DNA from 4 places in the Cytobacillus sp. FSL W8-0315 genome. Region 4 is predicted to be linked to each of the others. Evidence: riboswitches for the same ligand, from Rfam matches in the RefSeq annotation. Region 4 holds a riboswitch; each other region holds the start of a gene.
The links. Region 4 has a riboswitch for cyclic di-GMP ahead of MKY20_RS26730 (anti-repressor SinI family protein). Riboswitches for the same ligand answer to the same signal wherever they lie in the genome.
Positions count from the first base shown of each region.

Region 1 (7,908 bases), on a different contig from region 4:
AAAACATCAAATTTATAATTTTTCAGCTGTGTGATGGAGGAATACCCGGTCCCAAAGTCATCCAGTGCAATCTTCACTCCCATTGAACCCAATTCTTTAAGCACTGAAATGACGTTCTCTGAGTAATTGATTAGGGAAGATTCCGTCAATTCAATTTCAATTAGTGACGCATCGAGGTGACTCTCATCCAATGCTTTTTTTATCGTGGAAACAAGACAACTTTTCAAGAAGCTCAGCGGAGAGATATTTACGGATATCGGAACAATCGATAACCCTTTTTCCTTCCAGGAATAAATCTGGCTGCATACTTTCCTTAGCACATATTCACCTATATTTATGATTAAACCGGTTTCCTCTGCCACTGTTATAAACTCCAAAGGGGAAACTCTGCCCCATTCCGGATGATTCCATCTTAATAAAGCTTCGGCACTTACTATTTTGCCGGTCTTCGTATCAACTCTTGGCTGGTATTCAAGAAAAAACTCATCATTTTGAATGGCTTTTCTCATATCCTGTTCAAGGGTAAAAAGCTTATAAGATTCAATATCCATGGAAGGATGGTAAACCTGGAATCTATTATTCCCTTTCTGCTTGGCATGGTACAGGGAAGATTCCGTATTTCTGACTAATTCATCAGCTGTTCTTCCATTATCCGGATATAAACTAATGCCTATAGATGGGGTAATATTAAGCTCAAAGCTGTCGATGTGGAATGGTTCAGAGAAAATTTGATTAATGGAATCTGCTAATTGCGCAGGATCCTCCTTTTCCTGGATATATTCCATTATAACTGCAAATTGATCACCGGAAATTCTTGCTGAAAAACAGACTGAATTTAACTTCTCCTTAATTCTATGTGAAACAAGCCTAAGAAGTTCATCTCCTGAGGAATGTCCAAAGGTATCATTAATCTGCTTTAACCGTTCCAGATCAAAGAACAAGACAGCGAAATTCTGTTGTTCATCGTCTTCAATAAGGCTCTGCAGCTTCTGATCAAAGTACCGGCGGTTTGGCAGATCGGTCAAATGATCATAAAATGCCATACGCCTCATTCTCTTTTCAAGCCATTTTTGTTCTGTTATATCTGTTACAAAGCCATCAACCCGGATAAGTTGGCCTCGTTCATCTAAATAGGGGATACTATGATCATTCACCCATCTAAGCTCACCGGATTTATGGAAGATACGATATTGGCAGCGAACGCTCTTCCCATGTATAAGATTTACCCGATTGGCTTCCAGACTTTGCAGGTCATCAGGATGGATCACTTCGTCCCATAAATCGAAATTATCAATCAGCTCACGGGCTGTGTACCCGAAAATGCCTTCCACTCCTCTGGAGAAATGAAATACCTTTCTTTCTATTAAATCGGCGGAATAAATGCCAACATCAAGATTTTCATAGATTTGTCCTATTTTCCGCTCGTTTTCATAGAGCTTCTCTTCCATGCGCCTTTTTTCAGTTATATCCTGAATCGTTGCAACGATTTTCGGTGATCCGCTTTCTCCTGCAAAATAGTCCGCACGATGATGAATATACCGTTCCTCTCCATCCTGCCTAATTATCCGGCATATCAGATCCACACTGTCCTTTTCCTCTAACAGTCGAGTAAACTGATTTTCAAAAGCCGGCCGGTCGTCTGGATGCAGATAACTCAAATACATTTTGTAGTCCGGAAAAAAACCTTTTTGAGGCTTTAGCCCAAATATCCGGAACAGCTGATCTGACCAAAACCCTCTATCGTTTTCAATATCGTACTCCAGGCTCCCAATATTTGCGATCTTCTGAGCCTGGTTCAGGTTATTTTTTATTTTCGTCAATTCCAATTGCTGACTGTTATATTCAGCAATATCTTTAGTGGTGTTTTCACCATCCTGTGAGTTTATTTCGTCCACTTCAAAACATCCTTTCCAATAAAAAAAGGCAAACGAAAATAGTTCTTCTTCTGTGCAGCCCGGCTGCCATGGCAGAAACCTGCTTTAGGCCCGCAGCTTTGCGTCTTTTACTTTCGTAAAATTTGCCCTGGATTAGAATATTTTAACATAGGATTATTTTCCTAATAACTATCCAGATCAAAAACATCAACTTGTAATTAATTCCATCCATTATCCTCTTGCTAATGTAACCGAGCAGACTGAAGCAGCACCCCCTGCTTTAAGAACTTTCGCTGCATGATATAGAGTTGAGCCGGTAGTATAGATATCGTCAATTAGGATAATTTTTTTATTCTTGATATTGAGATTTTGCAGCTGGAAGACCTGGTGCGAATGAATTCGTTCCATTCGCGATTTCTTAGATTGCTTTTCTGAGTGAATTCGCTGCAGCGGTTCCGTCACGGTAAAGCCTGCCTCATGGATGAGTGCGGCAGACTGATTGAAGCCTCGTTCATAAATCCTTTGGGGACTTAGAGGGATTGGGACGAGATAGTCGAATTCCACGGTACTCAGCTTTTCCCTAATGATAGGAGAAAAAGCTCTCGACAAAATATAGTCGCCCCGGAACTTATAGCGGGCTATAGTTTCTTTCAGAAAGTCATCGTATATAAAAAGGGAATTGTTTTTCAGAAGCTGCCCTGACCATTCTGGATCCCCGTTCCACCTTAGACAATCTGCGCATAGATTCCCTTTTCGAAATTGAGGATCTATGTTACTGAAGGGCCGGCTGCATTTACTGCAAGCATCGCCATTGATAAATGGGAGTTTATCGGTGCAGCATTGGCATAAATGATTGTCTTTTGGCCGCGACCAGAGAGTTGTCCAGCTGACAGCTGAAAGGATTTCTTCATGGCATATTAAGCAGTTAATGGTCGATCAGTCCTTTCTTTTTGGCTTCAGTGTTCATTTTGAGTATTTGTTTTTGCGCCTTGACCATGCTTTCGGTTTTGCCGTAGTGAAAAAAGGTGATTTCTCCTTTCGGGTATTCAGAGCTTCTTCCAACACGGCCGGCAATTTGAACAAGAGCGCTTTCGGTAAAAATACGGTCTTCTGCTCCAAATACTGCTACATCAATATTAGGGAAGGTAACTCCTCTTTCCAGGATGGTCGTTGTTAAAAGCATGGGAATCTCTTTATTGCGCATCATTTGGACTTTGTCTTTTCGATCGGGGTCTTCTGCGTGAACAGCTTGGATTTTAGGATAGGTTTTACGAAGGATGGTAAGGACTTTTTCCATTTTATCGATTTTTGGAAGGAAGAGCAGGCACTGCTTCTGGTTGTCGTGCCTCTTCTTGATCCATTGGGTAACTGCAGACGGGAGTTTGTCTTTTTTTAGGGATTTCTCCCAATTTCCGCACCATTTGAAAGCCGGTACAGGCAATGGATGACGATGATATCTAGCCGGGATAGTGACAAAGTTTCTTTTTCCGCTGCGGCATTCATTTTGCCATTTTTGACTGGGGGTGGCAGTTAAATAGATCATAGAGGAGGTTTCTTTGCGGGATTGGCGGACGGCATACTGCAGGGTTTCGTCTGCCGTATAAGGAAAGGCATCCACTTCATCAAGGATTACGGTGTCAAAAGCTTTATAAAAGCGGAGGAGCTGATGGGTGGTGGCGATGGTCAAAGGAGCTTGAAGGTGGCGGCCTTCACTGCCGCCGTAAAGGACAGCCACCTGAATACCGGGGAAGACTGCTTTTAGCCGCGGACCAAGCTCAAGTACAACATCTGTTCTCGGAGTAGCAATGCAGATTCTTTTTCCAGAGGCAAGGGCAGCATTGATTCCTTCAAATAGAACTTCTGTTTTTCCTGCTCCGCAGACAGCCCAGACGAGGAATTCCTTGCTTTCGATTACAGCCTGCTTTACCTGGTCAGAGGCAATTTGTTGCCCGGGTGAAAGGTTGCCTGCCCATATCAGGGGATGTTCAGCTAGCTCCCGAACGGGCTCAGGTCCGCACCATCCAATCAGAGGAGTGCACTCACTGACCCGTCCCATCATGATACATTTCCGGCAGTAGGTACATTCTTTCTCACCGCATCGGGCACAGGGAAAACTTGCAAACAGTGAACGATCTTTATTGCCGCACCTGGCACAAACTATCTTGCTTTTGGTCTTAATTATCCCTTTTCGGTAAGAAATATAGCCATTTTCAAAGTGCTGATGGATTTCTTCAATTGAATGCGGAAGGTTTTCGAATAGAAGCTGTTTTCCGTAAAGGATTTGCTGGAGTTCTATGTTATATGAATAGTTTTCGTTGAGTGGCGGCTCTGGAATGTTGTCAATGGAGGAAATCGGGAGGCTTTCTGGAGGAAAATCATTTATATATGGGGTCATATTAGGAGTAAATCTCAATTAGTTCACCTCTTGATTAATTAGTTTGTATCTCTATTTGCAAGTTTTGCGGTTCTATTTGCAAGTTCTCCGATCTATTTGCAGATTTAGGCTGCTATTTGCAAAATTAAACATTCTATTTGCAGGAATCCTGGATCTATTTGCAAAACCCTTACATCCACATCACCCCTCCCAAAAAAATCTGCGCCACCCTTAAGAATGGCGCACTCAAACAAAACCTACTTCTTCACCCAGCCAAACCCCATAGCACCTTCACCTAGATGGGTTCCAATGACCGGACCAAAATAGCTGATCATAAACTCAACATTAGGATATTCCGCTTCAAGCTCTGCCTTCCACTCGCGGGCTTCTGCTTCGCGATTGGCATGAATAATAACAGCCTGGTATGGCTCCCCGCTTTTTACGTCTTCCCAGAAAAGATCAACCATCCGCTTCATCGCTTTTTTGCGCGTGCGAATCTTTTCAAATGGAACAATTTTCTTATCCTCAAAATGAAGCAGCGGCTTCACCTGGAGTAGGCTGCCGATCAATGCCTGTGCACTGGACAAGCGGCCTCCTCGCTGAAGATGTGATAAGTCATCCACCATGAAATAGGCACGAATGCTTTTCTTCATCTCCTCAAGACGTTCAACGATCTCCTGTGGACCCTTACCGGCAGCAGCAAGCTCTGCAGCTTCAATCACATAAAACCCCTGCACCATACAGCTGATTTCCGAATCAAATGGAAAAACCTGAATCCCATCAACCATGCTCCCGGCAGTAACTGCCCCCTGGAACGTCCCGCTGATGCCGCTTGACAGATGAATCGAAATCACTGCATCATACTCTTTCGCTAATATCTCAAACAGCTCGGCAAACTCACCCACAGGAGGCTGCGAAGTAGTCGGAAGATCTTTATGCTTCACTTCTTCATAAAAGTCTGCAGCCGTAATTTCTACTTCTTCCCGGTACGTCTCACTGCCAAAAATAACACTAAGCGGAATCATATGTATATTTAACTTTTCTCTTAAATCCTTAGGAATGTATGCTGTACTATCCGTTACAACAGCCGTTTTCATAAATAGAGTTACCATCCTTATCTTTTTTCTCTACTGTATGTTCATGTTCCATTTTATATGATAGCGGGGGAAATTGCATTAAGTTATAGAGCAGGTAATTAAATAAACCTGTGCTCCATTATACCTACTTTTAAGACCTGGTATATTTTTACCTTCAAATCTTTGCCAGGCATATGATAAAATGCTTTTTGTGTCTTTATTTTGTAAAGGAGCTGTAACACATTGATTAAAAACACTTCTTCCACAAATAGCCCCACTTCCAATAGATACAGCACAGATACTCTCCATCAAATGCTTAATAATGAATTAAGTAAATATAAGCACATTAAAGTTCCAAATATTGACCATTCAATCAGCGGACCTGAACTTGCTTCCTGGCTCATAGACAGTTTGCCTCCAAAGGAAATCGAGAAGCTTGTTTATTTAGTGAATCAAGCAAAAAAGAGATCTTCCAATACAAAACCTATCTTTCAAACAGCTGCAGCCGCACTTATAAAATAAACACGCAAAGATAACCACTTTTTGCGTGTTTATGGTTAATATTTCAAAAATAGTGTATTAATACCTTTAATTTATCTGCTATTTCCGCTATCATAAAATAGAGGGGAACCCTATGAGGCAAGTAATCACAATTATTCTTCCTTCGTTTTCCTGCAAAACAAAAAAGAAAAAGCCCTATTAAAAGGACTTTTTCTCTCAATAATATTATCGCACCTCTACCCAGCCATTTTTGATCGCTACGACAACTGCCTGAGTACGGTCGTTCACATTCATTTTTTGCAGGATATTACTTACGTGGTTCTTTACGGTTTTTTCACTTATGTATAATGCTTCCCCAATTCCGCGGTTGCTTTTTCCATCAGCAAGGAGCTGAAGCACCTCACATTCACGGCGTGTCAGCAAGTGAAGCGGACGGCGGATTTCCACCTGTGAATAAGATGTGGTCCCTGTACCTTCTGCTGCAAGTCTGCGGTATTCATTTACCAGGTTGTGTGTCACCTTCGGATGTAAGTAAGATCCTCCATCAGCGACAACCTTTACAGCTTCGACTAATGCATCTGCATCCATTTCTTTTAAAAGGTATCCGCTTGCTCCTGTTTTAAGTGCGTGGGTTACATAATTCTCATCGTCATGGATGGAAAGAATGATTACCTTGGATTCTGGATATTTATTAATCAGCTGGCGGGTCGCTTCCACACCGTTTGTGTTCGGCATATTGATGTCCATGATGATTACATCCGGATCATACTCTTCTACGAGGCCCATGGCTTCACTGCCATCATCACCTTCTGCCACTACATTAAAGCTCTTTTCGAAATCTAAAATGCGTTTTACCCCTTCTCTGAATAATTGATGGTCATCAATTATGACGATCTTTGTATTCAAATGCTTCGCCTCCCAAATCTCCAGTTAGTTTTCTATCTCTATTCTTAAGGTGTTTCTTATTTCAATGGCACCTGGATAATAACAATGGTTCCTTTGCCTGGTTTAGAATCTATGGACATCTGGCCATCCAATAGTTCAAGCCTTTCACCCATTCCCATAATTCCAAAAGATCCAGGACGCTTCTCGCGAATATTGAAGCCCTTCCCATCGTCTTTGACGACTACGGCTACCCTGGTACAGTTTATTTCTATTTTCACTTGGATTTCTTTAGCATCCGCATGTTTTAGAGCATTTGTCACAGACTCCTGAATCAGACGGAACAGTGCGACTTCATATTGTGGCGGGAGCCTCTTCTCTTCGCCAACATTCGCGAAATATATCTTGGTGCTCCTGTGATACTCTTCGATCGTTGTTAAGTATTTTTTGAGGGTAGGTATTAAACCCAAATCATCAAGAGCCATTGGGCGCAAGTCATAAATAATCCTGCGGACTTCATATAAAGCATTGCGGACCATTTTTTTCAGGTCTTTTATTTCAGTAATGGCTTCATCAGCACCGCGCTCTTTGTATACCCGTTCAATTAAATCGGACCTCATCATGACATTCGCCATCATCTGGGCCGGTCCGTCATGGATTTCGCGGGACACTCTTTTCCGCTCTTCTTCCTGTGCTTCGATGATCTTCAGACCAAAATCCTGTTTGAGCTTCGCATCTTCAATGATTTCTCCCATTTGCTTTAAGTCACTGGTCAGATAGTTCATCACGACCGTAATTTGAGAAATGAGGACTTCCGCTCTATCAATGGTGTCATTAACACCAATAAGCCTTCTTTCAATATCATCACGGCGATCCCTCAGCTGTTTTTCAAGCTGACGGTTCATGGATAAATCCATCTGAAGCTGATGGGCCTTCTCATATGCTTCACGCACTTCAGACTCTGAATAATCCTTAAAATGCATGCTTACTTCAGAAAGGCGCTTTCTTGCAAACCGGGTTTGCACTTCCAGCTTATCCCCTTCTTCGATTACCTTAAGAACCATTTGTTTAACTTCCATAAGTTCTTCGGTTAAAGTCTTATGATCTTTACGGCATTGTTCACCTATACGGAAAATTTCATCTTTACTGGTGCCTACTGTTTGAACCATTTTTTCAAGAATAAGATCCAGAGTCTTGGAAT
Region 1 is NZ_JBBOOC010000001.1:1,202,575-1,210,482, reverse strand. It holds gene MKY20_RS06210 (EAL domain-containing protein) at 1-1,895, opposite strand, end outside; cyclic di-GMP riboswitch class I at 1,946-2,032, opposite strand; gene MKY20_RS06205 (ComF family protein) at 2,106-2,483, opposite strand; partial or broken gene MKY20_RS06200 (double zinc ribbon domain-containing protein) at 2,613-2,792, opposite strand; gene MKY20_RS06195 (DEAD/DEAH box helicase) at 2,800-4,269, opposite strand; gene MKY20_RS06190 (DegV family protein) at 4,506-5,345, opposite strand; gene MKY20_RS06185 (hypothetical protein) at 5,568-5,846, shown strand; gene MKY20_RS06180 (response regulator) at 6,051-6,731, opposite strand; gene MKY20_RS06175 (sensor histidine kinase) at 6,788-7,908, opposite strand, start outside.
Region 1: it holds a riboswitch for cyclic di-GMP, as region 4 does, so the genes downstream of both, MKY20_RS06210 (EAL domain-containing protein) here and MKY20_RS26730 (anti-repressor SinI family protein) in region 4, are expected to answer to the same signal.

Region 2 (7,908 bases), on a different contig from region 4:
TTAACATTGTCTTCAAATCTCAGAGGGTTGCTTTCAAAATCGTAATGGTTAAAGAAGGTATACATGCCGCCCATGGCCGAATCTGCATGGATATAGATCGGAAATACGCCATGGGTGCGTTCCAAGTCTTCTGCTATCCGCTTAATCCCCTCAATGTCATCAACCCCAAATGTATCAGTCGTTCCCATTGTGGCAAGTACATAAAGAGGAACACCGCCTTTGGCAATAACAAGCGCCATTTTCTCTTTTAAATCGTCGAGATTCATAGAATGATCAGCATTCGCTTTTATCCGAATCATGTTTTTCACGCCAATCCCTGCAGCTTCTACAGACTTATACAGACTATAGTGTGATAGCTCTGAACAGAAGCAATAGAGATTTTGCGGTACACCATTTTCATTTGAAGACGGAGCGTACCGTGCAATGGCAAGTCGCAAAGAATTAAAAACAGCGCCTTGTCCTCCCCAGGTTGTATACCCTGCACTAATGCTCTCATCGTATCCGATTAATTTGGATAGCATACTGGTTATTTCGATTTCTGCTGCAGCCGCAGCCGGTCCTTCCACATCCCAAAGATTGTTCCCATTGACCAGGACCATTACTAAGTTCCCGATCATACTGGCTATATTCGGAAGGGGCGCTGCGTTGGCTACATAATTTCGATTGACGTAGCGGTGTCCTTCTGCCAATTTAAGAAGCTCCTGAATCACTTGTTCTATCGGCACACCCTTTTTCGGAACATCGGCCTTTTCAATGATACGATTATAGTAATCCTCTGAGTACTCGGGCATTATTCCCAGTGTTAGTTTGTTGGGATCCTTTAACTCATCTATTTTCGTTAAGATCGTCTTAAAGTAAGACAATAATTCCTCTCTTTGGAGTTCATTCCCATCCATACTGGGAAATAACTTTTGTATTTCCTTCATCCTGTACCTCCTGGATGCTTTTTCTTGAAGCAGTTTTATCTAAAGATCCAATAAAAAAGTCCACACAGGTGGACAAATCAGTGCCTAATTAAGCCTTTTGGCAACCTTGCTGCCATAAAAATATTCCCTATTAAACAGAAGGAATACTGTAATATTTATTGATCCTTTCTTTTATAAGGACTAATTCGGGCATCAAAGGGAAGCTTCCCACAGGCTGCATTTACCTGAAAGAAGCACCTTTATATTAATCAGCCAGCAAAGCAACGATCTTTATACTGCTGCACTGAGCTTTTTATCAGCAATTTGACCATGAGCTGCCTCTGTTTCAGCACCATGATTCCATACAAATATTAACTTGTTTACATCATCTGTTAGCTCTACAAGATTCTTTGCTACCTGGACAAGTTTTTGCATTGCAGTCAGTTCATCATCACTAATTTCGATTAGCTCCTCAAACATTTCAACAGATTCCCGTGAGATTGAGGCAATCTCAACAATTGTTGCCATGATCTGCTGCGAAGCAGAAGATAATTCCTGTGTACTCGCAGAAGAGTTTTCATTATTTTCAGCAATAATTTTTGTAGTAGCCAGAATTTGTTTGAACATGGACCCAACTTCTACAAGGGTGGTATTTGTATCTTTCAATTCCTCTGTTCCCTGCTGCATGGAGTTCACGACTATCCCAGTTTCCTCCTGTATATTCTTTACAATGTTTGATACTTCAGAGGAAGACTGCCGTGATTGTTCGGCCAATTTTCGAACCTCATCAGCAACGACTGCAAATCCTTTGCCATGCTCTCCCGCACGGGCCGCTTCTATGGCCGCATTCAATGCCAATAAATTAATTTGTTCTGAAATCCCTGTAATCACTTTTACAATCGTGCCGATTTCATGAGATTTTTCTCCGAGTTTATTTATGGCATCAAATGTTATATTTACCGTTTGATTAAACTGATTCATTTTATCTAAGGAATCCTTTAGCTTCTCGTTTCCTTCCTGCGTCAGTTCTAAGGTAGTATTCGATTGTTCTGAAATCTGAAGGGATCTCACGGATAGATCTTCGATAGCCTGTGTCATTTCCTCCATAGATGCAGCACTTTCTTCTGTTGCTGCCAATTGTTTCGTCAACCCTCTGCCTACCTCATCAATTGCCGCTCTAACAATATCCGCTTTTTCAGAAGCATATTCACCGACTTCAGTAAGATTTTCACCTTTTTCATGAACATCTTTTGAATAGGAAAAAAACTTTTCCCTTACAAGGCCGAAATAGTCGATTAGCCCATTAAATACAGCATGTTTAGAGCTTCGTTCATCAACCTTCGCTGCAATTTTACCTGCTGATAATTCTTCCATTCCATTTATTATTTCCTTATGAATATGGAGATGGTGTTTTAATGAAAAGTATCGATAGGCAAAAAACACCGATACTCCCATTAAAATAATATTGATGCCTAGCATAATCGCTTCCATTATAATAAATCCCCTAACATCTATTTAATTAAATTAGACTTTATATGTAATTTAAAGCTCTTTTATTAGGATATATGTTCCATCTGCTACATTTGCAGGAATACCACTCAGCTTATTATTATCCTGATATTTATGGACAATATAATTTCCTTCAGTATCTTTATATTTTTTCATATTATGATATTTTTCCATGACCCGTATTGATTTAGGGTTGGTTGCTTCACCTAAAACAGCCTTTAATCCTTGGGATGATGCTTTTGCGATTAATCTATTTCCTAGCTGCTGAATAATTTCATGACGATTATGTTCAGCTATTACGCCTAACATGAAAAGGTGTAATAGTTCTCCATCCTTGATTTCATGTCCATTCTGTTTTTTATAATCTTCCATAAAACGTTTATCTACATCTTCCAAAACACGGAGAATTACATTCATATCATAAAAAGAACCTTCAAATATGTCTTCTCCGATTATCTCAGGTGCATTTGTATCTCCCGCAAGTACACCGACAACTTTATGATTAGCATCCTTTGCAACTGCGCAATATCCCTGTTCAATCGTAGAGTCTAAATAATCCTTGGTAAATTGATAGAAATCCTCATAGCCTATATTCAATTGTCCTACCATTGGCTCCTGAACCCATTTCCCTGCAACCTCCACTCCTATGAATGTTCGAGCCAGACAATCAGCTGCTTTCACAATTAATTCTGGCTGATCCTTCTTTATAATTTCGTATGTATATAGCTCTAGTGTTGTTTGCACTTCTTTACTCCCTTTCAAATGTAAAATAATGATCCCCTAATCATTGTCACGAACATTAGATGCCATGAGGCACTTTATCAACAAACGTACCTGAGAACTCAATTCTCTCAAGTGCATTCCTGATTTGCACCTGCGCAATTTTAGATGACGGTTTTACTACAAGAATATCCTTAAATCCCAATGAAGAATAAAATTGCATTGTCTGTTCAAGCTGTGGAACCACCTTTGATGGGACAGGTGTTTGATGGGTCCCGTCTACAACAAATGTATAACTTTGCCTTGATACCTTACTAATCGTATCCTGTAAATCTATCATATAACCTTCCGCATCCTCCTCTCTCATTAACCCATGAACCTGTACATGAACTTCCTTTGCGGCCTCATTAATGGCCATTTTGTATTTTTTCTTATCTACAACTATCATCGCTGATCTCCTTTGCCTGTATTCTCCATCATTTTTGCAGCTATTTAAAAGGTGTCCAAAAAAAAAGACTATCCCCAAATAGACAGGGATAGCCAAATAAACGTTCTTTATTATCCTTGGCAACCCGACTGTCATTACCCTGGAGGATTTTAGACTCGTAGCTTTGCGTCCTTACCTTTCGATAAGTTTGCCTTTTCAATTTTATTGAATATAGGACTAATTTCACGATTATATTTTACTATACTATTATAAAGAACTTGCCATTTTTTGTCGATACTTGTAATTTTTATTTCTGCATCCAATTTTATCTGGAAGAGTATGTCCCCATGTTAAAGAAATAAAAAAGGCTTCCCATAAGTTTAGTCAACTTATGAGAGGCCTCAATTAAATACCTTTATGTTAACAAAATATCAGCATTCTACATTCACCTCGCCAGCGCAAATTCGGCCGGTAAAAATCAACTTCATGCTTCTCAAATCTCCAGCCAAATTTAATTAACGTATCCCTTTTCAAAAAAGCGAAAATAAAAGAAATAATTTATAGAGCTGATGTATTTTGTTATTCTAGTAAATATGCATATTGGGCAGCTTAGGAGTGGATTTAACTGTGAACAAAAAAGACATCGCACAGATTCGGAAACAATTTAAATTAAATAATGACTTACTAAAGATCTCAGATATTTTTAATGTCTATATTATGAAGGAATCAAGTGAGATTTATCATTATGAAAGCCAGCCCTTTGAAATGCTGGACCAGGATCAGCAGGAGCTATTTATGGATAACTTCAAAAAGCTGCTTGGCGGCCAATTGGATGAAAAGCTCTTTGAATTAAAGTTTCAGAGGGATGCCGAAAACAGCAGTCAACTCATCCTGCATCAGGGATTGCTAAGCAGTGATGCTGAAGGCTGGATGGATCAAATGCTTCAGATAGTCGGCAAAATGCTGGGAATCCGGCAATATGAAAAGGATATTGTCGTTACATTCATTCGCGGGGAGTATCTTAAGCCAATGAAACGCCGCAACGCAGAAGCCGAGGAAAGTGAACGGGATGCCGTTTATTCTCATCCCTTTATTCTCTGCAGCATAAATAACACTCAAGAACCGAAGAAAGAATTGCTTTTTGACTATGTAGAAAAGGAATTTAAATATCATTTTACCGTTGATCCGATTATCAACCTCAAGGCTCCCATTTCAGGGTTTCTATTTCCTTGCTTTACCGATCATGCAGCTGATGTCAATCACGTCTTGTATTCAGCAGGCAAGGTACATGAGCCCGACTACCAGTTCATAGTGGACGTTTTAAACGGGGAAGAAACGATGACGGCGCAGGATGATAAAATCGTTTTTGAGGAAATTATTAAAGACGTAACAGGAGATCAGCTAAGCACAGCAACCCTTTCCAACGTATATGAAGAGATTAACCGTATGATCGTGGAAAACGAAGAGGATGAACCGCCGAAGCTGGATTCCAAAGACGTAGAACGCGTTTTAAAAGTGAGTGGTCTCGAAGATATTAATTCAGAAAAGGTCCAATCCGCTTATCAAAAAATCATCGATGATGACAAATATGAAATAAAGGCAACCAGCGTCCTGCCCAAATTTAATTCAAAATCAATAAAAATCAGCACGAAGGCAGCCAACATATCCATCTGCCCGCAAGATCTTCGATATGTAAAACAAGTCCATTTTGACGGCAAGCGCTATCTGATGATCGAAGTGGAAGAAGATACTGTGATTGAAGGCTTCACGATGATTCCCGAAACTTTTGGCGGGGGTTCGGACAAAGAATAAATAAAAAAAGGAATTCCCGAATAGGAATTCCTTTTTTGTTTGTTATAAACAGTTTTGGGAACAGCAGGACAAGAAAACCTGTACCTATGTCCTGGTGGATGATGCTTTAAAACGTTGGGTTCAACGCTTTAAATTACATCATGCCGCCCATTCCGCCCATGCCGCCCATATCAGGCATTGCAGGAGCAGCGTTTTCTTCCGGCTTGTCAGCAACTACTGCTTCAGTAGTTAAGAACATAGCTGCAACAGATCCAGCGTTTTGAAGAGCTGAACGAGTTACTTTAGTTGGGTCAACGATACCAGCTTCGATCATGTTTACCCACTCGCCAGTAGCAGCGTTGAAGCCAGTTCCAACTGCTTCGCGCTTTAAGCGGTCAACAATGATAGAACCTTCTAGACCGGCATTGTGAGCAATTGTGCGTACAGGCTCTTCCATCGCACGCAATACGATGTTAACACCAGTTGCTTCATCGCCTTCAGCCTGGATAGCAGCCACTTTATTGTATACGTTTAGAAGGGCAACACCACCACCGGAAACGATGCCTTCTTCTACAGCAGCACGTGTAGAGTTAAGGGCGTCTTCGATGCGAAGCTTGCGCTCTTTTAATTCAGTTTCAGTAGCAGCACCAACTTTAACAACTGCAACACCACCAGCAAGTTTAGCAAGGCGCTCTTGTAATTTTTCGCGGTCAAATTCAGAAGTTGTTTCTTCCATTTGAGTGCGGATCTGGTTCACACGTCCGCCGATTTGCGCGCTGTCTCCAGCACCCTCAACGATTGTAGTGTTTTCTTTTGTAACAACTACTTTAGTAGCGCGTCCTAAAGAGTCGATTGTAGCAGACTTAAGGTCACGGCCTAACTCTTCAGTGATTACTTCACCGCCAGTCAGGATCGCGATATCTTCAAGCATAGCTTTGCGGCGGTCACCGAAGCCAGGAGCTTTTACTGCTACCGCGTTGAAAGTTCCGCGAAGCTTATTCACAACTAGTGTAGCAAGTGCTTCACCTTCAACATCTTCAGCTACAAGCAATAAAGGCTTGCCTTGCTGTACAACTTGCTCAAGTACAGGAAGGATTTCCTGGATGCTTGTGATCTTCTTATCAGTGATTAAGATATAAGGGTTTTCAAGAACCGCTTCCATCTTATCAGAATCTGTAACCATGTATGGAGAAGCATATCCGCGGTCGAATTGCATACCTTCAACCACATCAAGCTCAGTTGTGAATCCTTTAGATTCTTCGATTGTGATAACACCATCGTTGCCAACGCGCTCCATTGCTTCAGCGATCAGCTGGCCAACTTCATTGTCAGCAGCAGAGATTGCAGCAACCTGAGCAATAGATTCCTTATTTTCGATTGGCTTAGAAATAGCTTTTAATTCTTCTACAGCTGTAACAACTGCTTTTTCGATTCCTTTGCGGATGCCCATTGGGTTAGCGCCTGCAGTTACGTTCTTAAGGCCTTCACGGATCATTGCCTGAGCAAGAACAGTTGCAGTTGTTGTACCGTCACCGGCAACATCATTTGTTTTACTTGCTACTTCAGCAACAAGCTTCGCACCCATGTTTTCGAATGCATCTTCAAGCTCGATTTCTTTCGCAATTGTCACACCATCATTGGTGATAAGTGGAGAACCGAATTTCTTCTCAAGAACCACGTTGCGTCCTTTAGGTCCAAGAGTTACTTTTACCGCATTTGCAAGGGAATCCACACCGCGAAGCATCGCGCGGCGAGCTTCTTCACTAAATTTAATCTCTTTAGCCATTGATAAAAACCTCCTCAAAAATTTTAGCTTTATTCTTTAATAATCTTCGTCTGATCGGCGATTAGCCAATTACAGCAAGAATGTCATTTTCGCGTAAAATTAAATACTCTTTGCCTTCGTACTTCACTTCAGTACCAGCATATTTTGAGAAGATGATACGATCGCCGTCAGCAACTTCAAGGGCAACACGCTCACCATTTTCAAGAACGCGGCCAGTTCCTACAGCTACAACTTTACCTTCTTGAGGCTTTTCTTTAGCAGTGTCCGGCAGTACGATGCCGCTTGCAGTTTTTTCTTCAGTTTCAACAAGCTCGATAATAATTCGATCACCTAGTGGCTTTAACAAGTGAAACAACCTCCTCAAATAATATGTAAATATTTTTATTTATTAGCACTCTCTCTGTATGAGTGCTAACACAATTATTATATTAATGAATCTCATTTCTATTTGCAAGGGTGAAGCTTAAATTTTTTAGAAAAAATTTCATTCGCCCATACACGCTATTTTTCGACACAGACAACCTCTTAAGTATGCTTCGGAACTCTTCACTTTACCCATAGTATTTTCCTGCTTTGATGCTGATATTTGAAACCCGCTCCTTATTAAGAGTACAATGGCTTTAGGACTTGTTTTCCAACACTCAGAATAAGGAGTATAACATTTTGAAGAAGGAATATTGGTTTATATTAATAGCTTATATTGCCATGCAGCTGTCCAGTTTGTTTGGCGTTCCGCTTGTGTTATTTATTGCAGATGCCCTTGGACAGAA
Region 2 is NZ_JBBOOC010000001.1:433,959-441,866, forward strand. It holds gene MKY20_RS02340 (pyridoxal phosphate-dependent decarboxylase family protein) at 1-926, opposite strand, end outside; gene MKY20_RS02345 (methyl-accepting chemotaxis protein) at 1,197-2,396, opposite strand; gene MKY20_RS02350 (hypothetical protein) at 2,448-3,158, opposite strand; gene MKY20_RS02355 (hypothetical protein) at 3,214-3,582, opposite strand; cyclic di-GMP riboswitch class I at 3,698-3,784, opposite strand; gene MKY20_RS02360 (DUF4317 domain-containing protein) at 4,189-5,373, shown strand; gene groL (chaperonin GroEL) at 5,507-7,138, opposite strand; gene groES (co-chaperone GroES) at 7,200-7,484, opposite strand; gene MKY20_RS02375 (CPBP family intramembrane glutamic endopeptidase) at 7,802-7,908, shown strand, end outside.
Region 2: it holds a riboswitch for cyclic di-GMP, as region 4 does, so the genes downstream of both, MKY20_RS02355 (hypothetical protein) here and MKY20_RS26730 (anti-repressor SinI family protein) in region 4, are expected to answer to the same signal.

Region 3 (7,908 bases), on a different contig from region 4:
TTTTAGTATTCGCTAATTTATACTTTGTGCAGCCGATTATGCCGCTGCTCGTGAAATCATTTGACATCACATCTGCAGCAGCCGGTTTATCACTGTCTGCTGCTGTGGTTTCTATGATTTTCGGATTGTTATTTTTCGGGTTTCTATCTGATCGAATTGGGCGGGTTTCCATAATGAATATTACGCTTGTTTGCACTATTATTCCGTTAGTGCTTTTGCCCGTTTCGCCTAATTTCGAAACGTTTCTGGTGCTGCGTTTCCTGCAGGGCATTTGTATAGCGGGCCTGCCTGCAGCTGCCATCGCGTATCTAGGGGAGGAACTTGATTCTAGAAGCGTCAGTCTCGGCATCACCATGTATATTGCAGCCAATGCCATTGGCGGAATGGCCGGCCGCATCTTCGTCGGGTACATTGCTGATATGGCCAGCTGGCAGACTTCTGTTTACTTCCTATTTGGATTCTCCATTCTGTTATTCATCATTTATTTTATGACTCTGCCAAAATCTCATTATTTTAAGCCCAGTAAAATATCAGTTCAAAAAGACTTATCAGGCATGGGCTCACATCTGAAAAACACGAAACTTTTCCCTGCGTTCGCGATGGGAATCCTCCTCCAATTCTCGTTTACAGGAGTATGGACGTACCTGCCTTTTTACCTCGAACAGGATCCTTTTAATCTTTCTGTAAAAAATATTTCGTTTACTTACCTGGCATACAGCTTCGGTATAGTTGGCTCCATTCTGGGCGGAAGGCTATCTGCTCATTTTAGGCAAGCTACACTGGTCTCGGTCGGAACTGTCATTTTAATAGGAGGGACCTTGCTTACCAATGTGCACTCTTTATCAGTAATTGTAATAGGTCTATGCCTGACCTGTCTTGGATTCTTTGTGGCGCATTCACTGATGGCGGCCATTGTAAATGAGCGCGCTGCCCATCACAAAGCCGGTGCCTCGAGCATCTATCTCGTAAGCTATTACCTTGGAGTGGCAACCGGAGGGACGCTTGCCGGCCTGGTATGGCAGACTGGGGGCTGGACGGGGATTACGGTGGTTTCCTTTGGTCTGCTTCCGGTTGTGGTGTGGCTGATGGCAGGCAGCAGGAAGGTTCATCGCTGATATGATAGAGGGGCTTCGGACAGACTGAGCGGCAATTTAATCGGAGTCCGAACCCGTGTCGCCTTCGGACATGCTAAGCAGAAATTAGTCAGTTAGAGTCCGAACCGTGTCAGAGTCTGACAGTAGGAATAATCCAGTTGGAGTCCGTACTTTTGTCAGCTTCGGGCCAGCAGAGCAGAAATTTCCTTATTGAAGTTCGTCACAAGGCGGATTTATCGAAAATGAACCGTTCATTTACTAAAAACATTTAATACGAAGCTTAAAAGCCCCAATCCAAAACGATTGGGGCATATTTCTTCCATAAAAACCGCACTGAGATGCCTTCATGTATCATTAAAATCAGTTTATGTGCGGATAGACTCAACTTACTTGCGGATAAAATTTTTTCTGTGCTTATAACCACAATTTACGTGCGGATAGAAATTTTTTCGTGCGGTTAGCCATTTTTAAGACTGCAGACCAACACTCCTGCCTCAACCTAACGGGGATCCCGTTCCTGCCCCGTTTTTAAATCAATAACCTTAACCGGGTTCTCTGGAGCATTGACCGTTTTGCTCTCAGGAGCAGCTTTCCCGTTTTCCACCCAGTCGATAAGCAAGTCGAATGACTGGTGAGCGTAAGGCAACAAAGGCTGAAGTTCTTTATCCGGATCGGCGGAGCTGTTCCAGACAAGGCTGTCAACATGGTTCCCATTCTCAATAGTATACATTCGGTGCAGATCCTGCTTTCCGGCTTTCTTGACCAGCTTTTGATATCCCTTTGCATGAATATCCGGGAATATCAGCGAATCAAGGGAACCAGTGAAAGAGATGAGCGGCACATCTATATCTCCAGTATTGGCCACTTCCTTAATATTTTCTTTCACTTCTTTTGGACGGGTCACATATTTATAATCTTCAAAGACAGAATCAAAGGATCGGTCTCTCACGCCATTAACAAAGTTCAGGTAATTGCTCCAATGGGTACGGCCTGGGGCTTCCGGATCGAAATGGTCCCGATAGATATTCAGCGAGACAAACCAGTATACCTGATCATGATAGGCCCATAGTTTTTCCGATCCTTTGGGCAATCCAGCTTTGTATAGCTCTTTAATCGCTTTCTGCTTTATTTTGCCGCTTCCAAACAAAGCTTCCTCCGCATGATTCACTACGGTGGTCAGAGAACTGATTAAATTTGGCTTTTCTTCCGTCCATAACACGCCTTCCCAATCAACTCCTCCATCAAAAAGACGCGGTTCGCCAGTCTTCTCTGGATGGTCATTTTCAAGGGCATAGCGCACGACGTATCCGCCATTGGAAATTCCCATCGCATATGTAGGAATTTTATGCACTGCCGATACTAAATCGCTCGCCGGGTCAGTAGAATCTGCCGGATCGATCAGACCATCGGAATAATGGCTGACTAAGTATCGCTGTGCGGCTTTCGTAACCTGCCGGAACCGCTGGTGCCATTCTGCTACGCTATCATCCTCAGCGGCTAAGGCATTCTTTACTTTTGCAAATGGATCAGCTGAATCAGCGTCACCCTGGGTGCCTTTATCAATCGCTGCAAAAGCATATCCTTTTTCCAGGACATAGTCGCTGAAAAGCAGGTCGGTTGATGTTTCATTTCTTGTAGCCGGGATTCCCGAAACAACCAGCCGGCCATTCCAGTGATCCGGAACCCTTATGACAAACTGGGCATCTTCAAAAATACCATTTACCTGTGTTCCCGTTACAGAAGAAGGCTTATACATTTGATGCCATCCGGTTCCTTCCTCGGCATTTCCCCAGAGATAAGGAGCAAGACCGATGTTTCCGTAAAGGGTCGCCTGCTGATATTGGAGGGGATTCTTGGTGGTCAGCCAGTTGTTGTTCACACCATCAAAGTATTGTTCCGTTACTGTATGCGCACCAGGTATTATGGCCTGGTTTTCCGCAGCAGTTTGCTCGGCAAAACTTCTTTCCGGAAAAAGTGAAAAGCTTAAAGCAGATGCCAGTGATAACGCAATTAGCTTATTTTTCAGATAAATCAATCCCTTCTGCATAATCTCTTACAGTTCTATTCTACTTTTACTAATTATGGGAATCATGGGTCTTAGTAATTAATTATTTGAATTTTCAGTATAAATGAAAGCAGAGCATTGAGAATTGTGATGACTGACCGATGCTAGTACTATAGCCTTACATGCGGGACAAGTTGGAAGCAATGGGAATTCAAGTAGATATGGGCGCTTTAATGAATTCGAGCTAGTAGCGCAACCGGCCAGCACTTACATGGGACCAGTCCCCTTGTAGGGATATGTTCTGACAACCTTTTTTGAAAAGAGGAAGAGCATGCTTACAACTTATAAGCCTAGTCATTTTAAAAGCACACAGGTTCTTGAAAAAGAAGCTGTTTTGGCTGCAATTGAAAATTCTCTGGCTATGATTGAATTTGATAGTAACGGGAAAGTGCTGTGGGCAAATGAGAATTTTGCCCGCACTGTCAAATATCGTGCAGAAGAAATGCCAAATATGATGCATAAGCAATTTTGCACCCCTGAATTTGCCGCCAGCAGGGAATATCAGGAGCTTTGGAGAAATCTGCGCAATGGCAAAAGCTTTCAGGAAAAAATTCAGCGTGTGAACAAGCAAGGAGATCTTATCTGGCTCGAAGCGACTTACACACCGGTATTTGGGAATGATGGCAGTGTAGAAAGTGTTGTAAAGGTTGCTACGGATATTACAGAAAGGGAAACGAATACAGCGCAGGTAGCATTCCAGCTTCAGGCAATGTCAGAAGCCCTTAGTGAAAAAGCAAAAGCTGGAATTGAAAGAAGCAAAGAGGCAGCTCAGGCAATAGCCAAGCTCGTTTATGAGTCCAAAGGGAACCTGGAAATTCTCCATTCTCTCAAATCACAGACACAATCCATCGGCAGCATCGTAAAAACAATCCGTGAAATCGCGGCCCAAACGAACCTCCTGGCATTAAATGCAGCTATTGAAGCAGCACGTGCCGGCGAACATGGCAGAGGCTTCAACGTCGTTGCCGGAGAAGTGCGAAAGCTCGCAAACCGGGTGCAGGACTCCATCCAGGAAGTCAGTGCCCACATCAAAGGAATATCAGATGAAATCAACAAAATTAGTGACGCAACTCTGCAATCACAGTCAGGCATAAGTGAAAACCAGGTTCATAATGAACATGCTGTATCTGCTTTTAAAGATATCGGGGAAGCTGCAAGAAAGCTGGATGAACAGGCGAAGGGTTTTAAGAGTATTTTATAGGAAAATGTGGGCTGCTTTATAGCAGCTCTTTTTTTCTGCAGATAGGAAGAATGGATGAGGCTGGCGAATTTACATATATTCTGTTTATTTTTGATGAGAGAAGATGTTTTTATGAAATATTTCCACAGGACATTCACTTCAGAGTTAAAGGGGAAGATTCATAGAATTGAAAAGGAACTAAAAGAACAAATTGAAAAGCTTCTAAGAGAGAATAAAGCGGCTTTTTCAAAGAAAGGCCTGAAACTCGAGGCTGAATTTAATCAGGAGGGCAGAGATGTTTTCCAGCCTGGATACAGTTCCTCCATTTCACTGGGGATTTCTGATAAAAGAGGGGATCTCATAGATGTAAAAATCATTAAAATTTGGGAATGCGAATACTTTTTTCTTGGAATGCCGGTATCGAAAAAAATCCCTGGAAGCAAGTTGTTTGGGGAGCTTCTGGATGAATCTTCACAAGAAATAACAACGGAGTTAGAACAATGGATAGCTGAATTTTGGGATGAACTTACCAATTAAGAGAAACAGGAGGAAAAAGTATGGGAAATCAATCTTTAAAGCTGCCTAAGGAATTTGAAAAACATCGGAGCGAATTAGAAAAAACAGTTAAATCGTTTGTCTGCATACATGCAGAAAGAGGGGAGACCACACTTTATGAAAGCAAGTTCGGAGGAAAGCCCTACCTTCCAAAAACGAGCGAACATCCAAAGGATGAGCAGGGAAATTATATGAATCTATTTGCGCAAATCAATTTCGAAGAAGTTCCTCACATTGAGCCTATGCCTGAGAGCGGAATTCTTCAATTCTATCTCTCGCCGGCTGATGATATGTACGGACTTGATTTTGATAACCCGGCTGATCAAAAAAATTTTCGGGTTGTTTATCATCCAAATGGCGTGAAAGATGAGTCAGACCTTGTGACAGATTTTTCGTATATGCCTGATTTAGGTGATGAATATGATCCGATAGTCCAGGAAGCAAAGATGATTTTTAACCTTAAGTTCGCTCCTGTACCTGCTGAGGATTTCCGATTTGAGGACATGGTCAAAATTGACTTATTTGAATCCATCGATCATCCGGATTATGAGGATTTATATGAGCTTTACTCCGAGGAATTAGGTGCAGAGGGCCATAAAGTTGGCGGCTATCCCTACTTCACCCAGCAGGATCCTAGAGAAAAAGGGGACCCAACAGGTGATTATAAGATTTTGCTATTCCAGGCGGATACGGACGATGATATTGAGCTGATGTTTGGGGACAGCGGTGTTGCCAACTTCTTTATTAAGGAAGAGGATTTGCGGAAGAGGAATTTTACAGATGTTCTTTATAATTGGGATTGCTGCTAACGTACCAACCCCCAATTATGAGGAGATAACTGAATGGGGGGGTTCACATTTGGACAGAAAAAGGATAAACCTGAGCGGCTGAGTCCGAACCTGAAGCGCCCCTTCGGACAGAAGAAGCAGAAATTCGGGCGAGTGAGTCCGAACATTTAGCCCCTTCGGACAGGAGAAGCAGAAACCCGAGAGATGGAGTCTGGACATGGCAAACTAATTGTCCGCGGTGGAAATCAACAGACTCATTTACAAGCGAAACCCCTATCTAAGAAGAATAAAGGAAATTAGCAATATTAAATTGCGGAAAAGTTAGAAAACTCTTGAATTAATAAAAAATAACCGCTACACTTATAATATACAGTTTTTCGTATATTGATTAAAGGTAAAGAGGTATTACATTATGAGCCGTATTTGGGAAAGTTTATATTCAAAGAATGGGCTGGCTGCAAAGTTTATTGCAAAGGAGCTTATTCAGTTTTCAGAGGGAGAGAGAATCCCCCGCGTAAGTGATTTTACGGAAAAGCTATCCTTGGGCAGGGGAACTGTTCAGGGGGCATTAAGAGTGCTGGAAGATTTGCATGCCATAGCTCTTGAATCCAGAGGACATCTTGGGACCTTTCTGAAGAAGAGGGACATCAACCTGCTGTATGAGATTGCCGGCATCGGACCAGTGATGGGCGTAATGCCGCTGCCTTATTCCCGCAAGTATGAGGGATTGGCGACTGGCATTGTCGAAGGGTTTGAGGAAATCAACAAGAAGTCTGGCCTTGCATATATGAGAGGAGCGAGAAGGCGGATCGAATCATTAAAAACCCGGCGCTACGATTTTGCGATCATGTCTCAGCTGGCGGCAGAAGAGGCAGTGCAGGAGTTTGAGGGCCTGGAAATTCTCCATACACTTGGGCCCGAGACCTATGTAACGTCCCATAGAGTCTTTTTTTCAGATAGCAAAAACAGCGAGATTACCGATGGCATGAAAATAGGAATTGACTATTCATCTGCCGACCAGGCAAATATTACCCTCCTTGAATGTGAAAAGCACAAGGTTGAACTGATAAAGGTGGACTATATGCAGCTTTTCAATATGCTGAAAAACGGCAGTATTGATGCAGCGGTCTGGAATGCAGATGAAGCGAGGGCGCTAAAAACGTTTGCCTCCTCTGACTTTAAATCAAAAAAGGCAAAGGAACTGGCCATAAAAGCAACCACAGCAGCCATTGTCATAGAAAGTGAAAGAACAAATATCAGGGAACAAATCCAGCTCCTCCAGTTTAATAAAGTGGAAGAGACCCAAAGGCTGGTGGAGGAAGGAAACAAGTATCCTCACTATTAAGAAACTGAAGTTCTAGTTTCTTATCAGCACTAATATACTAAATACTGTATTCTGGAGGGATTTAAACATGGATTTAAATCAATTGAAAGAAAGAATGGACATTCTTTTAGCTTCATCTGTTGTCAGTACCAAAGCAGCTGATATAAGCACGTTAGCGTTTATGCATTTACAGTCACACTTGAAAAAAGATGCCATAGATGGAGCTGAAATGCTGTTCACCCATTTGCCGACAGCTCTGACGAGAATTGAAAAGGGTGAACAGGTTGAGGCTCCCCATCCTGCCTTGCTGGATGAAGTTAAACAGTCACTAGAAGCATCAGTGGCAATAAAAGAAATCGATTACGTACAGCAGCTATGGAAGAATCAGCTCCCCCAAGAAGAAATCGATTTTCTGGTCATACATTACACAAATGTACTGCAAATCAACAAAGGAGGAAATTAAGATGAAAATTGTAGTTGGCGGACAGGTTGATAAAAAAGAGATTGAGAGCTTGATAAAAGAGATTGATAGCAGCATAACAACGATGGTTAAGTCGGATCTGGAGGCTGCGATGGCTGTTAAGACGGGACAGGCAGATTATTATGTGGGAGCCTGCCACACAGGCGGCGGCGGAGCTTTGGCCATGGCGATTGCACTACTCGGCAAGCCAAATTGCGAGACCGTCTCCATGCCAGGAAAAAAGCCTGTTGAGGAGAAAATTGTAATCGCTGTCAATGAAGGGAAGAAAGCGTTTGGATTTACAGCTGACCACAAAGAGACCGCAGTGCCTATGATTATCAAAGCTTTAAAGAATAAAAGCTAATCCATTTTATCTGAGGGGGAAATAGAAATGGAAATGACGTTAATTATCCTGATTGGTGCCGTTGCTGCTGTTTTGGCC
Region 3 is NZ_JBBOOC010000001.1:1,012,343-1,020,250, forward strand. It holds gene MKY20_RS05400 (MFS transporter) at 1-1,115, shown strand, start outside; gene MKY20_RS05405 (alpha/beta hydrolase) at 1,594-3,141, opposite strand; cyclic di-GMP riboswitch class II at 3,287-3,370, shown strand; gene MKY20_RS05410 (methyl-accepting chemotaxis protein) at 3,431-4,360, shown strand; gene MKY20_RS05415 (hypothetical protein) at 4,472-4,876, shown strand; gene MKY20_RS05420 (YwqG family protein) at 4,897-5,703, shown strand; gene yhfZ (GntR family transcriptional regulator YhfZ) at 6,095-7,027, shown strand; gene MKY20_RS05430 (PRD domain-containing protein) at 7,095-7,469, shown strand; gene MKY20_RS05435 (DUF2620 domain-containing protein) at 7,471-7,830, shown strand; gene MKY20_RS05440 (YhfT family protein) at 7,858-7,908, shown strand, end outside.
Region 3: it holds a riboswitch for cyclic di-GMP, as region 4 does, so the genes downstream of both, MKY20_RS05410 (methyl-accepting chemotaxis protein) here and MKY20_RS26730 (anti-repressor SinI family protein) in region 4, are expected to answer to the same signal.

Region 4 (7,908 bases):
TCACTAGGAGGGGGTTCTTATACGATACAAACGGATTAGAAAATTTGGGAAGAAGAATAAGATCCTATTGCTTGCATTTAAGTTTGTGGCTGCCTGGTATCTGCTTATTGGGATGTCGGCAACTTTGACTGGGCAGACGAATGCCTATTTTAGTGATAGTGACACAGTAACTGGGACCATTCAAGCCGGTACCTGGGAGACAGAAGAGCCAGGGTGCTCTAAAGGTGAGAAGCATGGGGAATGGGATTGCAGCTCTCTAAAATTCGTTGGACAAAAGTATGATGGGCAGAAGATATATGCAACCATTCAAAACACAGGGTCAGATATGAAAACGAATGGAACATATGAAATTTATTACATTGAGAAAGGGAACCCCAAGAAAGGAAAGCCTGTTGGTGAAGTGCTGACATTTGCTCCTATTAAAGAAGGAAAAATAATAGAAGTTTCTTTTATTCCTCAGCAAAGTGGATCCTATATGTTTAAAGCCTATCAGCACAAAGATCATCCTGGAAATGGGGAGCTGTGGAGTGAAGCTATAACAGTAAGCATAGATGCAGGTAAGACTGACAATGTGGAAGAAGAAAAAACGGAACAAAAGGCAGATGTAACAGAAGAGACTGCCAAGGAACAGGTAAGCAATAAGACAGAGGAAACAGGCAAAGAAGCAGCTGAACCAACGAAAGATAAACCTCAAGAGAAGCCTGAGCAAAAGCCAGCAGAAGAACCAAAAGAAGAGCAGAAGGTAGAACAGCCTAAAGTTGAAGAAAAGCCACAAGAGAAACCAAAAGAAGAATCAAAGCCGGAAGATACCAAGGCTAAGTCTTCAGAAGCTCCTGTTAATTCTGAAGAAAGCACAAATGAGGCAGGTGAATAGCTTGAAAAAAGCATTGAAAATGATAAGCAACATTATAACAGCGGTTCTATTCATTAATTTAATTTTAATGGCCATCCTAGTGGTCTCCTCCAAAGCATCAGGAGGAGAGCCGCAGGCCTTTGGATATCAGCTTAAGACAGTGTTATCAGGCTCTATGGAGCCTACCTTCCAAACTGGATCTGTTATTGCAGTAAAGCCGCTTAGCTCTGAAGAAAGAAAGTCTCTTAAGAAAGATGATGTCATTACATTCCAAGCAAGCGAAGAAAAATTAATTACTCACCGCGTAATCGGTGTCAGCAGCAGCGGAGATCATGTCATGTATGAAACAAAGGGAGATAACAACAAAACTGCAGACATGGAACCTGTGCTATCTGAAAATGTAAGAGCTGTTTATACTGGTTTCACCATTCCTTATGTGGGATATTTTATAGATTTTGCTCAATCGAAAGAAGGAAGTGCCATCTTGCTTATTGGCCCTGGCTTACTGCTCCTGGGGTATGCAGCATTTAGCATCTTCCAGACTATAAGAGAAATTGATCCTAAAAGCAGCAAAACGGATTCAGAAGAAAAAACAGCTTAATTTGGTTGAACTCCCTATAGAAATACAGGGGTCAATATATAAAATTATACATACCCAAAAAGGGGTAAGAGGAGGAAGCTTTATTATGAATCTTAAGAAAAAATTAGGTATGGGAATTGCATCAGCAGCTTTAGGTATTTCATTAGTTGGTGGGGGGACATTTGCATATTTTAGTGACAGTGCAGAAGCCACTGCTAAATTTGCAGCTGGAACATTGGATTTAAGTGTAAGTCCAACAACTATTATTGATGTAAATAATATTAAACCAGGAGATACTATGCTCCGCTCATTCAAATTAGTTAATGGTGGTACCTTGGATATAGCTACAATTGATTTAATGACTGATTATAAAATTAATGATGCAAATGGAAATAATGGGGATGATCTTGGGAAACATATCCGTGTAAATTTCTTAATAAATGCTGATAAATTAGACGCGCCAATTTGGTCAACAACACTTTATGATCTGAAAAATTCAAGCCCTGATGTAATTGCTGGAAACTTCTGGAGTGGTTGGTTTGCAGAAAATGGAGGAAATTTAGCAGCAGGCACTTCTGATACTCTTTATGTACAATATGAGTTTGTAGAAAACAATGCTGATCAAAACGAATTCCAAGGAGATTCTTTAGAACTGAAATGGACATTTGACGGTAAGCAAGGCGCTGGTGTTGCAAGATAATTATTTTTCAGAACAAAGGGTGGGAATTAATTTCCCGCCTTTTGTTAAATCTATCGTTGTGAGGGAATGCCATGAAAGTTAAAAGTTTGCTGGCAAAACCTATAAAAATATTTATTATATATAGCTTTGTTTTCTTAATTGTTTTTGGAAACAAAACTGCAATAGCACTGGACAAGGAAATTGATATTAATACGAACTTAGATAACTCAAATAGATACCTATTTAAAGTAGAAAACCTAAAACCAGGCGACTGGATGCCGCGAAATATAACGATAAAAAATGATGGCAATCAAGATTTTAAATATACTTCTAACATTGGAAAATCGAAGTCTATTAAAGGACTTTTTGAGGAATTAGAGCTTGAGGTTAAGAAAGATACAAAGATGCTTTACGAAGGAAAACTTAAGGATTTTAAAGGCTTCTCTCCCAGAGAATTAGGGAAGGGGACAGAAGAAACTTTATTTTTCCAAGTAACAATGCCAGAGCATTTGGGAAATGAATTTCAAAATTCCGCCGCAGAGGTTGAAATCATTTTTCTTGCGGAAGCAACAGGTGATTCTGGAACCGACAACGAGACTCCCGGATCAGGAGATAATAATTCTGGAGGGGGAACTAATACTTCACCACCATCAACAGATGCCACGGTAATTCCAGAGAAAGTGAATAAGCTCCCAAATACCGCAACTAATAATTATAATTTATTACTTATTGGTGCACTATTTTTAAGTACTGGAAGCGTAATTTTATTATGGCGTTATAGAAGGCTTCGGAGTGATACTTAGATTAAGGCCTGAGGAACTGATTCTTTAAGGCCTTAATTTTAATTCGTGTTTAGAACTTATTTAAGCAATTAATGAATATAATCAAATAGCTGCTCATTAAGCGGTGAACTTATGAAAAAAAATCTGCAGTATCTTGCCTTCATTAATCTTCTGGATAGTCTCTTGACGTTCTTTGGAATTAGACTATGGCTGATTGAAGAAGTGAATCTAATAATGGATTTTCTATATACTATAGAACCCCTATTATTTCTTTCTGTTAAAGCTGTTTTTTCAGGCTTTTTAATTCTAAACTCAACTTCGACTAATTTTCCAACGTAAACCAAGGTAAAGAAGAGGTGCAGCTTATTTTTATTCATTCATATTAGTACTTCATGTTTTATGGATTTATGAAGATCTATCTTAATAACCGATAGAGTAAAAATACTATTCTTAGTCAAATAAGGAGGCTGAAAATGTACCGAAAGAACTGCAATAAATGCCACAAGCCTTCATACAGCAGCAGTGAATCGGGTGACTGGCTATGCCCGATATGCGGATCTAATTTAACGGATGAAGTCTTTCTGAATGCTATGACCCTCGAACCAGTCCACACGACCTTTAAAAAATGTATAAATCCGCATACCGATTCAATAAAACAAATCAGCAAAAATTTCAGAAAAAGAATCGGACTTTCCTACTACTCAAAAAAGAGTTCGACCATTAATAACAACTTCCTTTAAAAGATGAGGGGTACAGGTAATCAAAAGAACCTAGATCAATTAGAAATTTGTCGAAAATCAAATTAATTTAATATTAAAATAATTAATAAAAATTACAAAATCTGACAACGTTAGCAATACGGCCATAGTAGAATACATTTATGGTAAAAATTTCTTTGAGCCGATAGGCGCAGAAAAAGGCAAACTCATTGAAAGATGAGGACGCAAAGTCACGGGTCTAAGGTATTGGATGATACTACGATGGCTGGGTTGCCTGGAATACGATATGTATCCTGGGGGGAAGAATTTTGACGGAGCAAAATGTAAAGGTCGAAGGAATTGATTTGGAGTGGCTGCAGTTAATTATGGAAGCAAAGAACCTAGGCCTGCAAAAGGAAGAAATTAGAGAGTTTTTACATAATAACAAAGCCAAAGAGCTTCTGATGGAAGCCTAATATCCGGTATTGCTAAGTATTTCTGTTAGAGGTATCTCTATATACGGAAATGCTTTTTATTTTGGCTGTTTTCGTAAAGTTTGTTGCTATTTAATAAATTGATTTAATTTACTGAGTTGATTGGAGCGGAGGGGACTTGACTCCTGCGGGAGGCTCCCGTTCCTCCCCGCGGAAAGCAAGTTCCCGCAGCGGAAATCAACGGGCAGAATAATAAGCAAAAACAACACACTATGAGAAAGGATCCTAATTTTGCAAAAAAAATAAGCCTGTACCTTCAGGCTCATTGCATCTATGATTTTTGTCCGCTTCTCCACTTATTAAAATCCAAAAACTCCCGAAATTGCTCCTTAGAAACACCAGACTCCATCGCTTCCTTTACAATTTTCATCCATTCTGAATCGAGGTCTTCCTTGTTGATCTGCTCATGGATCAGATGGTCCACGGGAACATTCAGAACACCTGCGATTTTCTCAAGAAATTGAATCGATGGATTAGTTTGCAGATTGCGCTCAAGCGAGCTTAAATATGATTTTGCCACACCGGCCTGGTCGGCAAGCTCGGATAAGGACATTTTCTTTTCCTGGCGAAGTTTTTTTACACGATCACCGATCATCGTATACCACACACCTTATTTTGTATGTAATAGGATTATATCATATATCTAGTTCCATATTAAGAACGATTTGTTCAATATTATTACCATCATACCACAGTGTCAACCGGTTTAAATAGTTAGTTATCTGTGATTTATAAAAATATATCTTTTGTCGCTCGCAAAAAGTAATGCTCCGCGTCAGAGGACGGGAGCATTTTGGTTTTCAATAATGTGAATAATTTGCTGTGCAGCAGCTTCCACATCATCCGCATTTACGTGGTGGAATTGGCCTTCATAGTCATGCTGTTTAAAAGCATAGCGCGGATCGTAATAGTGTTCTAATAAAAGCTTTATAAATAGCTCGTAGTTTTCTGCTTCAGCTGATTCATCCAGCTGCTCGCGGATTTCAGTATCTTTCAGACGTTTTTTAATAAACACAAGGCTTTCATCCACTTTCGGCTTGAACCATTCTTCTCTTTGATAAGGTTCCACATAGTCACGGAGGATACGCTGCACACGGGACTCCATGCTGGCAAACATATCAATATGAATACCAGTTTTTTTGGTATCAAGAAGCTCGTCCGGCTGAACAGCCTTTCCTATTCGCTTGCTTTCAGCTTCCATAATAATATAAGGGGAACCTTTAACCTCAGAAAGGGATTGATACAATAGTGCATCAAATGTTTTTTGTGTGCTGCCGTCTCCCATGCCAAAGGATCCGAAGATTGAACCGCGATGTCCTGCCATTTCTTCAAGGTCAATAACAGGATATCCTTTTTCGCTTAATACCTTCAGCACATCCGTTTTCCCGACGCCGGTCATTCCGTGCAGAACAACTGCTTTTTCAGGAATCAAGTCTGCTGTGTTTTCAAGAATATATTGACGGTACGCTCTATAGCCCCCAATTAAACGGGGGATTGAAACGCCTGCATACGTTATAAATGTGGTGACCGCTTTACTGCGCATGCCGCCGCGCCAGCAGTAAATGACAGGCTGTAAGCCATCATTTTTCAGGTCTCTGATTTTCTGCATCATGGACGGAATTTTAGGTGAAACGATTTCCATCGCTCTCCACTTAGCCGCATCAGAACCTTCTCTCTTATATAGTGTTCCGATTTCCACACGCTCTTCATTGGTGAAAAGCGGAACATTGACAGCACCGGGAATGCTGCACTCCTCAAATTCAATTGGAGACCTGACATCGACCGGAACTGCGTTGTCCATTTGGATATATTGTTCGACTGCTATTTCTCTCATTATTATTGCCTCCAAAAAATAATGCTATATATCGTCCGAAAAGGAACGTTAATTGATTTTACTCTCTCTATTATACAGGATTTTGAAAATATAGGTGTCTCCCACAATCATACTCCTATTTTTAAAAGTTTGTTCTAATAATTTTTTCCAGACATTGTAATATCAGCATATCCATTGGTTTTGCTTTTTAAAAAGGAGGTTAAATAAAAGGCAAAGGTGGTGGAAACATGTCCTTGAATACAGCGGTTGCAATTGTGGGCGGAGGGATTGGCGGCTTGACGCTTGGATTGAAGCTGGCCCAAGCCAATATTGATGTCCTCGTTCTGGAGAAACTGGATGCCCCATCTTCCGTTTATAAGGGAGAACTCCTGCAGCCGAAGAGCCTGAAAATTTTTAAGCGGCTTGATGCTTTGGATGTAATCCGCGAGAATGGCTTTTCATTTTCCCGAATTGCGTTTAAGGAAGGGGAAAAAGAGTTTGCCATGGATTACAGCATTCTGCCGGGAGATTATAAATACTCACTCATGATCGAGCATGAAAGGCTGAAAGGAATCCTCCTCAAACAGGCGCTTCAATATCCAAACTTTCATTACTTGTCAGGGACCCTGGCAAAAGGCTATGAAAATGGCGAATTAATGGTTGAGCGGAAGAATTTAAAGGAGCAGCTGACGGTGAAGGCTGACTTTTTTATAGGTGCTGAGGGAAGGAATTCCATAACAAGAAAAGTAATGAATAGCAAGATTAAAAAGATTGAGTACAATCATCAATTTTTAACTGTTACTTTCCCCCGGCCTCAATCATTGGAGGAAGGGAAGATCATTTCTAAGGGTGAACGGTTTCTCGGATTATTTCCGCTGCCGGATGCGAAAGTACGGTCTGTCTATTTAATTCCGGAGGGCACTTATAAGGAACATCTCAAAAAAGGAATTCACCATTTCCATAAAAACTATTTAGAGCTTTTTCCGGAATTGGAGGGGTATGTGACCAGGCTGGAAAATTGGAAGGATATTCAGCTGATGATTCCGACAGCCTTTTATGCAGATAAATATGTGGATGGAAAGCTCGCTATCTTGGGGGATGCAGCCCATACGGTCCATCCGATGGCAGGTGAAGGGATGAATATGGCGATTCAGGATGCGGATGTGCTTGGTGAATTGCTTGCAGAGATGTATGCGAGCGGAAGAATTTCGCCGGACAAGCTTAAATGGTATGAAAAAGTCCGGAAGCCCCGCGCTGAAAACATGATCAGCCTCAGCCATTTATCGGCCATAGCCTATTCCTATTCCAACCGGGTTATTACTGGAATACGCCGCAATGGCCTGAAGCAGATTGAAAGAGATAAAACATTGCAATATAAGCAAATGCTGAATGTTTCAGGCCTTGGATATTGGTCAGAGAGCCTGTGGGATCGATTGATTCAGGCAGGAATGCTGCCGGCAAGAAGAACAGAATTATCAGCTGCCGTTAAAAGCGATTACTTTTATACAGAAAAAGATGACTATCCCTGGAAGAAGGTTGAACAGCCATGATAAATGAATATGTGAGATTACTAAAAGCACGAAATTGGATGAAAAAGAACCAGCCGTTTTTATATAGCTGGCACGCATACGTAGGCTTCGAGCTTGACCTTTTTTCCCAGTTCCGCAGCTGGAAAACGGTAAAAGAGGTGGCATCAAGCAAAAATCTTCAGGAGGAGCTGCTTTTAAGGTGGGTGGAGGTGGGGCTTTCGATCCGTCATTTGAAAAAGAAAGGGAAGGATAAAATTAAGACAGCATCTAAATTCAGTCTTCCATCTACGCCGAAAAACCCCCGATCTACAGGAATCATCCTGAAGGAAATGATGGAATTGCATATCCCGACTTTACTCTCTTATCCAGAACTGCTCCGTTCCAATAAGAAAAACACTTTTGACCATGAAGAGCATGGACCTACCGTAGCGAGAACCTCGTCACTGCTTGAACAGCTTGCATTGCCGCGTCTGATGAAAA
Region 4 is NZ_JBBOOC010000003.1:187,455-195,362, forward strand. It holds gene tapA (amyloid fiber anchoring/assembly protein TapA) at 35-874, shown strand; gene sipW (signal peptidase I SipW) at 876-1,454, shown strand; gene MKY20_RS26710 (CalY family protein) at 1,540-2,133, shown strand; gene MKY20_RS26715 (LPXTG cell wall anchor domain-containing protein) at 2,205-2,915, shown strand; gene MKY20_RS26720 (DUF5658 family protein) at 3,027-3,233, shown strand; gene MKY20_RS26725 (hypothetical protein) at 3,368-3,634, shown strand; cyclic di-GMP riboswitch class I at 3,803-3,891, shown strand; gene MKY20_RS26730 (anti-repressor SinI family protein) at 3,922-4,068, shown strand; gene MKY20_RS26735 (helix-turn-helix domain-containing protein) at 4,358-4,681, opposite strand; gene mnmH (tRNA 2-selenouridine(34) synthase MnmH) at 4,862-5,920, opposite strand; gene MKY20_RS26745 (FAD-dependent oxidoreductase) at 6,148-7,449, shown strand; gene MKY20_RS26750 (class I SAM-dependent methyltransferase) at 7,446-7,908, shown strand, end outside.